DNA from 4 places in the Duganella sp. HH101 genome. Region 3 is predicted to be linked to each of the others. Evidence: predicted binding sites of a transcription regulator. Region 3 holds the regulator's gene; each other region holds the start of a gene.
What was found. The regulator sigma-54, encoded in region 3, starts transcription at its own class of promoters, with help from an activator protein. The targets are predictions, from matches to a motif close to TGGCANGNAANCTGCTTT.

Region 1 (3,090 bases), on a different contig from region 3:
AGGCCATAGCCTTTATCGTACACCGCCCGCAAGGTGGCCAACGCCACGCGGGTGCTCAGGCCCGGGTTCCACGATGAGTCGAGCGACAGTTCCAGCCCCTGGCGCAGCGTGCTGCCGGCATTGCGATAGCTGGTGCGTCCACCGTTGCTGCTGTCGACAACCAGTTCGTCGTTGGTACGAACCTGGAAGATGGCGGCGTTGACGCGAGTGCGTTCGTTCAGGCGAGTCTTCAAGCCTGCTTCCAGATGCGTGCTGCGCGCAGCCTGCAGGCCGAAATTGAAACCGCCGGCCACGCCCGAGTAAAACAGTTCATTCAGCGTCGGCGTTTCGAAGCCGCGTGCTGCGCTGGCATAGACATTGAGTTCCGGCGACCAGCGGTATAGCAGCCCCAGTACAGGCGTGGTGTGGCTGTAATCAAGGCCGCCGCTGTCGTTGCCATTTGCGAGGAAGCGATCGTCGACCGAGATCCTGACGCTGCTATGGCGCAGTCCTGCGCTCAGCATCCATGCACCGGACTGCCACTCGGTCTGGATGTAGGGATCGAGGCTGGACACATTGTCGCTCTCGTCGCGCCGCAGCGCACCCTTGACGCCGAACTGCACGCCAATGAAATTGTCATATCCCTTGCGACCGTCGGTGGAGTGGCCGTACTCGATACCCACGGTGGTACTCAGCTTGCCGCCTGCAAGCTGGGTGGCGTGCAGCCAGTTCGCGTCCGCACCGTAGAAGTCGCGGTCGAAGTCGACCACGCCACCGGAATGCGTCGCGGGCGCCTGGAATGCCTTGGAAAACGCCTGGTACTGAACAACCTGGCGATTACCGCCGTAAGCGGTCAGGCGCAGGCGGTCATCGCCCAGGCGCTGCTCCCAGCTTGCGCCGATCTGCTGGTGGTCTATGCTTTTGCGCGTGCTGTAACGGTCGGCCAGCGTGCGCTTCGGGGACTGGGTATCGGTGGCGTCGATCTCCCCCGCACGTGGATCGCGCTGATAGCTGGACCATGTCGCACCCAGCGGATCCTGGGTATCGTCCTGGCGCAGCGCGTTGGCGACGATGGAGAGCCTCGCGCCATCCGCCGGCGCCAGCGTCAGTTTGGCATAGGCTTGGTCGCGGGTGGCTGCGCTGTGCCCGCGATAGCCGTCGGTCTCGAAGCGCGACGCGTCCAGCACGTAGCCGACGCCTGTCTGCTTGCCCTGTGCGTTGACATCGGCCTTGCGGCTGCCGTAGCTCCCGGCGGTCAATGTGGCCTCCAGTGCGGGGGCGCCTTCGCCATCGCGCGTGAACAGCTGGATGACACCACCGGAGTGATTGCCGTAGATGGCGGAGAACGGCCCGCGCAGCACCTCGATGCGCTCAGCGATATCGAGATTGAAAGTGGCGGCCTGACCCTGGCCGTCCGGCATGCTGGCCGGGATGCCGTCGGCGATCAGCCGCACACCGCGGACGCCGAATGTGGAACGTGCGCCGAATCCTCGCGATGAGATCTGCAAGTCCTGCGCATAGTTCTGGCGGTTCTGTGCCACCAGCCCGGGCACCGCCGCCAGTGCTTCGGATGCGTTGACGCGGGCCTGGCTTGCATGAATGCGGTCGGCGTCGACGATATCGATCGCGGCGGGCATATCGAAGACGGTGTGGCCGACGCGCGTGGCGCTGACCACCACCACTTCGGGCGGCTCCTCGGCCGCTACGGCGAAGCCGGTCACGCACAAAACGGCGGCGGCATGCAAATGAGTAGGGCGAAGCTTCATGTGATCTCCAGTTAGGCAGACACCAATATCAGGAATGGACAACTGTGTCAAAAGTGAACAGTTGTCACAGTCTGGTAGCCCACAAAGCCCGGGTTTGCCCAGCATTTCCGCTGGCACGATGTTTGCGAAAAGAGCATGGCGTACTACTCCGCCGCATCGCGCGGCTCATACCCACAGCAGAAAGAGGATGACATGAATCTTGCAGACATCAGCAAACTGGGCGTCGCCAATCCCTTCAAACAACGCTACGACAATTTCATCGGCGGCAAATTCGTCGCGCCGGTGAAGGGCGAGTACTTCGGCAACGTCACGCCGATCACCGGCCAAGTATTTTGCGAAGTGGCTCGCTCCACTGCGGAGGACATCGAGCTGGCGCTGGACGCCGCCCACGCCGCCAAGGACGCATGGGGCAAGACCTCGCCGGCCGAACGCGCCAACATCCTGAACAAGATCGCCGACCGCATGGAGGCCAACCTGGCGCTGATCGCCACGGCCGAGACCATCGACAACGGCAAGCCTATCCGCGAAACCACCGCCGCCGACATTCCGCTGGCGATCGATCACTTCCGCTACTTCGCCGGCTGCATCCGCGCGCAGGAAGGTTCGGTCGCGCAGATCGATTCCGAAACCTATGCCTATCACTTCCATGAGCCGCTGGGCGTGGTCGGCCAGATCATTCCGTGGAACTTCCCCATCCTGATGGCGGTGTGGAAGCTGGCGCCGGCGCTGGCCGCCGGTAACTGCGTGGTGTTGAAACCTGCCGAGCAAACGCCGGCGTCGATCATGGTGCTGCTGGAGCTGATCGCCGACCTGCTTCCTGCCGGTGTACTGAACGTGGTGAACGGCTTTGGCCTGGAAGCAGGTAAGCCGCTGGCCTCCAGCAAGCGCATCGCCAAGATCGCCTTCACCGGCGAGACGGGCACCGGCCGTCTGATCATGCAGTACGCGGCGCAGAACCTGATTCCGGTCACGCTGGAACTGGGCGGAAAATCGCCGAACATCTTCTTCGCCGACGTGATGGATGCGGACGATGCCTTCTTCGACAAGTGCCTGGAAGGCTTTGCGATGTTCGCGCTGAACCAGGGCGAGGTGTGCACCTGCCCATCGCGTGTGCTGATCCAGGAATCGATCTACGAGAAGTTCATCGAACGCGCGCTGGCCCGCGTGGCCGCGATCAAGCAGGGCAATCCGCTGGACTCCAGCACCATGCTGGGCGCGCAGGCTTCGCAGGAGCAGCTGGAAAAAATCCTGTCGTATATCGACATCGGCAAGCAGGAGGGCGCGGAGCTGCTGGCCGGCGGCGGACGCAATGTGCAGGCGGGCGATATGAAGGACGGCTACTACG
Region 2 (3,090 bases), on a different contig from region 3:
CGTGCATATCAAGGCCGCTGGCAAGCGTCTTGCTCCTGTGCGGGAACGGCCCCGATCCCGGGGTTGCCATCCAGGGAGCACAATATGAGCAAGCTTACACCGGCCATAGCCGCCGCCGTCATCGCCACCGCGCTGGCGTCGCCCGCCGCCCATGCCGGCCCGGCCGTCGGGCTCGACCCGACCGGCAGCGGCAGCTACAGCAGCTATGCCGACCTGTGGACCAACGTCACCAACACCGCGCTGGCCACCAAGTTCATCCCCGGCGTCAGCGTCGGCGGCGGTTCCGGCTTGGGTCCCCCGCCCGCCCTGCCCTACCTGAGCGAACTGCGGTCGCAAATGGTGATCGGCACCATGTCAAACGGCTCGGCCATCAACACGCCTGGCGGCTTGAACACCGGCTTCGAACTGAGCGCCGTGGCGCGCTTCGAGGAACTGGTGGACCGGCAGACGGCGACCACGGCCCACTTCACGCTGCCGGGCAGCCAGTCTGCCGGGATGGATGTCGATCCGCTGCACGACGGCGTGCAGAACATCGCCTTCTACCTCGACCGCTACGGCCCGGGCGCCGCCAGCAGGGCCGTACCCGGCGACGGCCCCGGCACCGTGCGCTGCTACGGCGCCGGCTCCACCTCGGCCGGTTGCGACGAGCCCGGCGACCCGGACGGCGACGGCGTGATGGTCATGTCCGGCCACCTGATCTTCAACGAGGCCAACGTCGCCACCGCCGGCGGCATCTCCACCGGCGCCTTCGATATGCGCTTCATGATCGACTATGTCGACGCCCACTATCTCGACGTCGCCACCGGCGCCGTGTTCCAGAACAACGTCACCGGCGCCGCCACCATCCCCTCGCTGTACACGCCGGCCACCATGTGGGACGGCACGCCGCCGTCCGGCGTGCCGCTGATGAAGTTCGACGGCTCCGGTTCGTTCGCGCTGGCGGTCCCAGAACCCGCCACGCTGGCCCTGCTTGGCCTGGGCCTGGCCGGCCTGGCGCTGAACCGGCGACGGCCGCCGGCAGCCTGATGCCCGCCTTTCGGCCCGGCCCCCAGCCGGGCTTTTTTTCGGGCGGCGGCAACGACGGAATTCTTTACACCGCCCCCGCGCCACACGCGCCGCCGCACCCCAAGTCCTTGATTTGATTGACACGCGGTCCATTGGCAAGGCTTTTGCTCTGAAGTCCGTACGATCCCGATTTCCGGGTTCATATCTTTCTAGGGAGCACACATGAACAACCTCAAATCCGCCCTGGCCGCCGCGATGATGAGCGCCTCGCTGGCCGCCGTGGCTGGCCCCACCGTGGGCCTGGACCCCACCGGCTCCGGCACCTACACCACCTATGCCGATCTGTGGACCAACGTCACCGATACCGCGCTGGCCACCGGCTTCATACCCGGCCTCACCGTCGGTCCGGGCGGCGCCGCCCCTTACCTGACCGAGCTGCGCACGCAGATGGTGGTCGGCACCATGTCGAACAGCAACATCCCGGCCATCGTCACGCCGGCCGGCCTGAACACCGCTTTCGAAATCAGCAAGGTGGTGCGTTTCCAGGAGCTGGTCGACCTGCAGACCCCGACCACCGCGCACTTCACGCTGCCCGCCGCCCAGTCGGCCGCGATGGACGTCGATCCGCTGCGCGCCGGCGTGCAGAACCTCGCCATCTTCTTCGACCGCCTGGTGCCGGCCGGCGGCCCCAACAGTCAAGCCGTGCCCGGCAACGGCGTCAACACCGTGCGCTGCTACGGTGAAGGCCCGACCTCGGTCGGTTGCGGCGGCGTCGGCGATCCCGACGGCGACGGCATCATGATCCTGTCCGGCCACCTGGTGTTCAACGACGCCAGCTTCACCGCCACCGGCCCGGTGGGCACCGGCTCCTTCGATTCGCGCTTCATGATCGACTACGTCGACCCGGCCTACCTGGACATCGTCACCGGCTCCATCTTCCAGGACAAGATCACCGGCACCACCAACGTGCCATCCTTCTTCACGCCCACCACCATGTGGGATGGCGCCACGCCCACCACGGTGCCCTTCCTGAAGGTCGATTCCTCGCAGAGCTTCGCCGCCGTGCCGGAACCGGCCACGCTGGCCCTGCTCGGCCTGGGCTGCGCCGGCCTGGCGTTGGGGCGCCGCCGCATCGTGCCATCGTGAGCCTGGACGGACCCGCGCATCCGGCGGGTCCGTTTTGTCAATGCCGGCCGTCCACCACGCGCCGCAGCATGTCGTCGAAGCGCCGCGCCACATCGTAGCGCTGGAACAGCGTCGCCACCCGCGACGCCGCGGCGCGCGCCGCGCCGGGCTCCAGCAGGGCCAGCACCGCGCGCCGCAAGGCCTCTTCGTTCAGCCGGTCCGAGCGCAGCAGGATGCCGGCCCCCATCGCCACCACGCCGCGCATGTTCAGATACTGGTCCAGATTGCCCGCGATGCCCAGCACCGGCACCCCGGCGGCCAGCGCCTGCTGGCAGGTCGGGCTGCCGCCGTTGCAGATCACCAGCCGCGCGCGCCGCGCCGCCTCCTCGCCCGGCAGATAGGTGGCCACCTGCGCATTGTCCGGCAGCACGCCGGGATCGGCCTGGCCGGCGGTGGCGGCCACCACCCTCAGCGGCAGGCCGGCCAGCGTCTGCAGTATCTGCGGCAGCAAGGCGCCCTGCCCCGAGCTGCCCAGCGTGACGTAGATGATGGGCAAGTCCGTCGGCAGCAGCTCCCACCAGGATGGCGGCGGCGTCGGCGGCGACCACGTCACCGGCCCCAGATAGGCGTGTTGCTCCGGCAAGCCAACCGCAGGGAACATTTCCGGGATATCCGGATACAGCACGTAGTCGGCATCGGCGTACACGCGCCGCAAGTCATAGCCCAACGATGGCAGGCCATAGGCCCGCCGCACGCGGTTCAGCGGCACGCTGTGCAGCGCGAACGCCAGCGGCCTGGCAAGCCGGAACAGGCGGTCGGCCAGCGCGATCGGCAGCGCGCGCGCCAGCGCGATCGCCGGCACCGTGTAGCGCTGCGGCACGTAGGGGCTCCAGTAGGCATTGATCAGGCCGACATATGGCACGCCCGCCACGCGCGCGCTGACCGACAGCGACAGGCGGA
Region 3 (3,090 bases):
TACGACGACCTGCAGATCGACGACGTCAAGCAGATCAAGACGCTGATCGGCAACGTGGTGCTGACGCGCGGCACCTTGCTGATGAAGTCGCCGAAGGCGGTGATGACCACCGACCCTGAGGGTTATGACTTCGTCGTGCTGACCAGCACGCCGGGCACGCCGGCCACCTTCCGCCAGAAGCGCGACGGCGCCGGCGACCAGTGGGTCGAAGGCGAAGCCGAACGCATCGAATACAGCAACAAGACCGACCTGGTCAAACTGTTCTCGAAAGCCAAGATCCGCCGCCTGGAGGGCGGCCGCCTCAGCGACGAGGTCGACGGCGAATTCATTTCCTACGACAGCCGCAAGGAACAGTTCGCGGTGAAGAACAGCGTCACCGGCGAGAGCAAGCCGGGCGCCGGCCGCGGCACCATGGTGATCCAGCCGGTGATCCGCCCGGCGCCCGCGCCAGCCGCGTCGACCCCGCCTGCGACGGAGAAGTAAGCATGGAAGCATCCTGCGGTAGCACCCTGATCGTGCGCGGCCTGCAAAAGACCTACGGCAAGCGCCAGGTCGTGCACGACGTGTCCCTGCAAGTGGAATGCGGCGAAGTGGTGGGTCTGCTCGGCCCCAACGGCGCCGGCAAGACCACCTCGTTCTACATGATCGTCGGCCTGGTGCCGTCGGACGCCGGCAGCATCGATATCAGCGGCACCGACATCTCCTCGCTGCCGATCCACCGCCGCGCCTCGCTCGGCTTGTCCTACCTGCCGCAGGAAGCGTCGGTGTTCCGCAAGCTGACGGTGGAAGAAAATATCCGCGCCGTCCTCGAAATCCAGAAAGTGGACGGCAAGCCTTTATCCAAGGCTGCCATTGATGAACGGCTCAATACCCTGCTGGCCGATTTGCAGATCGAAAAGCTGCGCGAAAACCAGGCGCTGTCGCTGTCGGGCGGCGAACGCCGCCGCGTGGAGATCGCGCGCGCGCTGGCGACCAACCCGCGCTTCGTGCTGCTCGACGAACCATTCGCCGGGGTCGACCCGATCGCCGTGATTGAGATCCAGCGCATCGTGCGCTTCCTCAAGGAACGCGGCATCGGCGTCCTCATTACCGATCACAATGTGCGCGAGACGCTGGGCATCTGCGACCGCGCATATATCATCAACCAGGGCACGGTATTGGCTTCAGGCCGGCCAGACGACATCATCGCCAACGAATCGGTGCGTCGCGTGTATCTGGGTGAACACTTCCGCATGTAAAACCCATGAAACAGTCTTTGCAACTGCGCACGTCGCAGCACCTCGCGCTGACACCGCAATTGCAGCAGTCGATACGGCTGCTGCAACTGTCGACGCTGGAGCTGCACCAGGAACTGGAACAGCTGCTGACCGATAATCCGCTGCTGGAGCGCCTCGACGACCCGCTGGACCGCTCGCTGCGGCTGCTGTCGGACGGCGCCATCAGCCAGCAAGCCCCGGTCGGCGATGCGCCGCCGGAAGGCCCGCCCAACGCCCAGGAAGCGCCGGCCGCCGACGCCGACAACTACGACGGCCCGGCCGCCGACACCGAGAGCACCAGCAGCGACGCCGATGTCGACTGGAGCGACGCCGGCCGCAGCAAGGCGCCCGACGACGAGGACTCGCGTCCGCAGCTGGAGGCCAGCCACTGCACGCTGCGCGAGCACCTGATGGAGCAGATGCGGGTGACGGTGCTGGAGATGCGCGACCGCGCGCTGGTCGAGCTGATCATCGACGCGCTGGACGAAAACGGCTACCTCGAAGAACCGCTGGAGGAAATCCTGGCGCGCTTGCCGGAAGAGCTGGAGATCGACCTCGACGAACTGCGCACCGCGCTGTCGCTGCTGCAAAGCTTCGATCCGATGGGCGTGGGCGCGCGCAACGCGTCCGAGTGCCTGGCGCTGCAGATCAAGCGCCTGCCGGGCATACCGATGGTGACGCGGCGCATGGCGCTGGCCATCGTGGAAAACCACCTGACCTGGTTTGCGCAGCGCGATTTCAACAAGCTCAAGAAGGCGCTGCTGTGCGACGACGAGGATTTGCGCGAGGCGCAAACCGTCATCCGCCAGTGCAATCCGCATCCGGGTTCGGCCTTCGCGTCGGACGTGTCGGACTACGTGGTGCCGGACGTGATCGTCAAGAAATCGCGCACCGGCTGGCAGGTCAGCCTGAACAACGACGTCATGCCGCGCCTGCGCGTCAACGCCATGTACGCCAACCTGCTCAAGCAGGGAAAAGGCGAGGGCGCCATGGGCGCGCAGCTGCAGGAAGCCAAGTGGCTGATCAAGAATATGCGCCAGCGTTTCGACACGATACTGCGCGTCGCCCAGGCGATAGTAGAAAGACAAAAGAACTTTTTCTCGCACGGCGCGGTCGCCATGCGCCCCCTTGTGCTTCGCGAAATTGCTGATACACTGGGTCTACACGAGAGCACTATTTCTCGTGTAACAACTCAAAAATATATGCTGACCCCGCATGGCATGTTTGAGTTGAAATATTTCTTTGGTAGCCATGTCGCCACCGAAGCGGGGGGGGAAGCAAGTTCGACGGCGATACGCGCACTCATCGTGCAATTGACAGGAGCAGAAGACCCGAAAAATCCTTTATCCGACAGTAAGATTGCGGACATGCTGGGAGAACAAGGCATGGTGATTGCGCGACGAACTGTTGCCAAATATCGCGAAGCGTTGAAAATCCCGCCAGTCAGTCTCCGCAAGTCTTTGTAGTTATTCTGGTTCCTGCGCGCCCGGCAGTAATGGGCTACGCACTAACCGTAAGAAGCGACATTATCTCTAGGAGTGTGTATGAATCTCACCATCAGTGGACATCATCTCGAAGTGACCTCGGCCATCCGTGAATATGTGCAGAACAAGCTTGAGCGCGTCACCCGCCACTTTGATCAAGTGATTGATATTGCTGTCATCCTGACTGTAGATAACCTTAAAGAGAAAGAGAAACGCCAGAAGGCTGAAATCAACCTGCGTCTGTCGGGCAAAACCGTCTACGTGGAAAGCCTGTCGCAAGACCTGTACGCCGCCATCGATACCTTGATCGACAAGCTGGATCGGCAGGTCATGAAGTACAAAGCCAAGGT
Region 4 (3,090 bases), on a different contig from region 3:
ATGTTCGGCTTTGTCCTTCGGATTGGCGTTGACCTCCGACTTGTCCGCCAGCTTGAAGCCGGCCGCTTCGGCCAGGCCGATCACATACTTCTCGTGCACATAACCTTCGCTGGCGCCTTTGCCCTCCAGCTTGGAGGCCGGCAGGCGGTGCTCGACCACGCCGAACACGCCGCCTTTCTTCAGGCTGGTGTAGACGCTGCCGAACAGCGCCTTCATGTTGTCCGGGCCGCTCTCCGTCCAGTTGTGGATGTTGCGGAAGGTGAGCACCATGTCGACGCTGCCGGCCGGCGCGAACTCATACTTGCGCGGCGGCGAGAACACGCCCAGCGCCACCTTGTTGTACACCTCCGGCTTGGCGTTCAGGCGCGCCATGTAGCGCTCCGCGGCCTTGCGCTCGTTGGCGTCCGGCGAGGCCAGGTCGTTGCCGGCGGCGATCAGCTTGCCGTGGTCGCGCAGGTAGGGCGCCAGGATCTCGGTGTACCAGCCGCCGCCCGGCGCCAGCTCCACCACCGTCATCGTCGGCTTGATGCCGAAGAAGCTCAGCGTCTCGTACGGATGGCGGTAGACGTCGCGCTCGACGTTGGCCGGGGTGCGCGATGGCGCGGCGATGGCGGCCTTCAGCGCAGCGTCTTCGGCGGCGATGGCGCCGGCGGCGCTGAACAGCATGGCGGTGGTGGCCAGGGCGGCAAGGACGGTTCGTTTCATGCAGAGTCTCCTGAGGGTTCGTATGGTTGGACGATGCGCGCTTGCTCGCCCTGCGCGATCATGGTCCAGGGCGGCGGGCAGGTCAAGCGAATTGGGATGGCGCTCCGCCGCACCGTGACGGAGCATCGCGCACCGCTGCGGCGCAGCATTTCCATCGCCCTGCGCAAGCGGACACTCGCGGACACTCGCGGACAGTCCGGCGGACACTTAAACGGACACTCCAACCATGCCGTTCGCCGCAAAAGCAGCGGCTTTCAACATGATTACTCGTGGCACAAAATTTGCCTATCTCGTTCCTTGATCCGGCGCTAATATTGCTAAACCGGCGGAAACGGCGGCGGATATTCAGGTGTAGTGCAAAGCAACGAGCGGTAAAGAAGTAGTTCCAGCTAGAAGAGCAAATAAAAAGCAGAACCCCGGGCGACCGGCCCGCAATCTAATCCTTGCTGTTACGTTTTTGGAGATACGATGGAACGACGTGCATTCCTCAATGTTAGTAGTCTGGCCCTGGGCACGATGCTGCTGCCCGCCTTCGGTCGCGCAATCGCGGCGGAAGAACTGCTCAAGCCAGTCGCCCTGCAATTCAAGAAAATGCTGGCCGACACCGCGCTGACCGCGGCGACCCAGGCCGGCGCCTCCTACTGCGACGTCCGCGTGGGCCGCTACCTGAACCAGTTCATCACCACCCGCGACCTGAACGTCGAGAACGTGGTCAACACGGAATCGGCCGGTGTCGGCGTGCGCGTGATCGCCGGCGGCGCCTACGGCTTTGCCGCCACCAACGACATGACGCCGGACGGCGTTGCCGCCGCCGCCCGCCAGGCCGTCGCCATCGCCAAGGCCAACGCCAAGCTGCAGACCGAGCCCGTCATCCTGGCCCCGGTCAAGGGCGTGGGCGAAGTGGCGTGGGCCACCCCCATCGTCAAGGACTGGCGCACCGTCGCCATCAAGGAGAAGGCCGACCTGCTGATCGCCGCCAACAAGGCCGGCATGGAAGGCGGCGCCAGCTTCATGCAGTCGCTGCTGTTCCAGGTGAACCAGCAGAAGTACTTCGCCTCCACCGACGGCTCCTACATCGACCAGGACCTGCACCGCCTGTGGATGCCGGTGTTCGCCACCGCCGTCGACCAGAAGACCAACAAGTTCCGCTCGCGCCAGGGCCTGTCGTCGCCGGTCGGCATGGGCTACGAATACCTGGATGCGCGTCCGGAGCACAAGATCAAGGCGGCCGGCGGCGTGACCACGCTGTACACCAAGTCCTACGACCTGATCGAAGATGCGCGCGCGGCCGGCAAGCAGGCCAAGCAGAAGCTGACCGCCAAGTCGGTCGAGCCGGGCAAGTACGACCTGGTGCTGTCGCCCGAGCACATGTGGCTGACCATCCACGAATCGGTCGGCCACCCGACCGAGCTCGATCGCGTGCTGGGCTACGAGGCCAACTACGCCGGCACCAGCTTCGCCACGCTGGACAAATGGCAGTCGAAGAAATTCAAGTACGGTTCGGACATGGTCAACATCGTCGCCGACAAGACCACCCCGGGCTCGCTGGCCAACGTCGGCTACGACGACGAAGGCGTCAAGTGCAAGCGCTGGGACATCATCAAGGACGGCATCCTGGTCAACTACCAGGCCACCCGCGACCAGGCCCACATCATCGGCGAGAAGGAGTCGCACGGCTGCTCGTATGCGGACAACTGGAGCAGCGTGCAGTTCCAGCGCATGCCCAATGTCTCGCTGCAAGCGGGCAAGAAGAAGATGACCCCGGACGAGATGGTCAAGGACGTCAAGAAGGGCATCTACATCGTCGGCGACGGTTCCTTCTCGATCGACCAGCAGCGCTACAACTTCCAGTTCGGCGGCCAGCTGTTCTACGAAATCAAGAACGGCAAGATCGGCGAGATGCTGGAAGACGTGGCGTACCAGTCGAACACCCAGGAGTTCTGGAATGCCTGCGCCGGTCTGTGCGACGAGCGCGATTGGCGCATGGGCGGTTCCTTCTTTGACGGCAAAGGCCAGCCTTCGCAGGTGTCGGTGGTGTCGCATGGCTCCAGCACGGCGCGCTTCAACGGCATCAACGTCATCAACACCGCACGCAAAATCGGCTAAGCCCTGGAGACCACGAGATGAAGAATTTGAGTCAAGACGAAGCAAAACGTATTTGCGACAAGGTGCTGTCGCTGTCGAAGGGCGACCAGTGCGAGGTGAACATCACCGGCAGCCGCAAGGGCAATATCCGCTACGCGCGCAACGCCGTGTCCACCGCCGGTTTGATCGAGGACACGCAGCTGATCGTGTCGGTCGCCTTCGGCAAGAAGCAGGGCATCGCCACCATCAACGAGTTTGACGACAAGTCGCTGGAAAAAGCCGTGCGCCGCGCGGAAGACC

Region 1: the regulator sigma-54 is predicted to act here: its motif matches at 1,857-1,874, upstream of adh (aldehyde dehydrogenase).
Region 2: the regulator sigma-54 is predicted to act here: its motif matches at 1,159-1,176, upstream of DUGA2_RS28370 (PEP-CTERM sorting domain-containing protein).
Region 4: the regulator sigma-54 is predicted to act here: its motif matches at 976-993, upstream of DUGA2_RS26355 (TldD/PmbA family protein).

The regions. Positions count from the first base shown of each region.
Region 1 covers NZ_LRON01000046.1:8,409-11,498, forward strand. The annotation lists gene DUGA2_RS31825 (TonB-dependent receptor) at 1-1,745, opposite strand, end outside; gene adh (aldehyde dehydrogenase) at 1,938-3,090, shown strand, end outside.
Region 2 covers NZ_LRON01000027.1:2,453-5,542, reverse strand. The annotation lists gene DUGA2_RS28375 (PEP-CTERM sorting domain-containing protein) at 85-1,026, shown strand; gene DUGA2_RS28370 (PEP-CTERM sorting domain-containing protein) at 1,228-2,151, shown strand; gene DUGA2_RS28365 (glycosyltransferase) at 2,189-3,090, opposite strand, start outside.
Region 3 covers NZ_LRON01000018.1:84,177-87,266, forward strand. The annotation lists gene lptA (lipopolysaccharide transport periplasmic protein LptA) at 1-483, shown strand, start outside; gene lptB (LPS export ABC transporter ATP-binding protein) at 486-1,238, shown strand; gene DUGA2_RS24175 (RNA polymerase factor sigma-54) at 1,244-2,722, shown strand; gene hpf (ribosome hibernation-promoting factor, HPF/YfiA family) at 2,801-3,090, shown strand, end outside.
Region 4 covers NZ_LRON01000022.1:61,135-64,224, forward strand. The annotation lists gene DUGA2_RS26350 (class I SAM-dependent methyltransferase) at 1-705, opposite strand, end outside; gene DUGA2_RS26355 (TldD/PmbA family protein) at 1,174-2,811, shown strand; gene DUGA2_RS26360 (TldD/PmbA family protein) at 2,829-3,090, shown strand, end outside.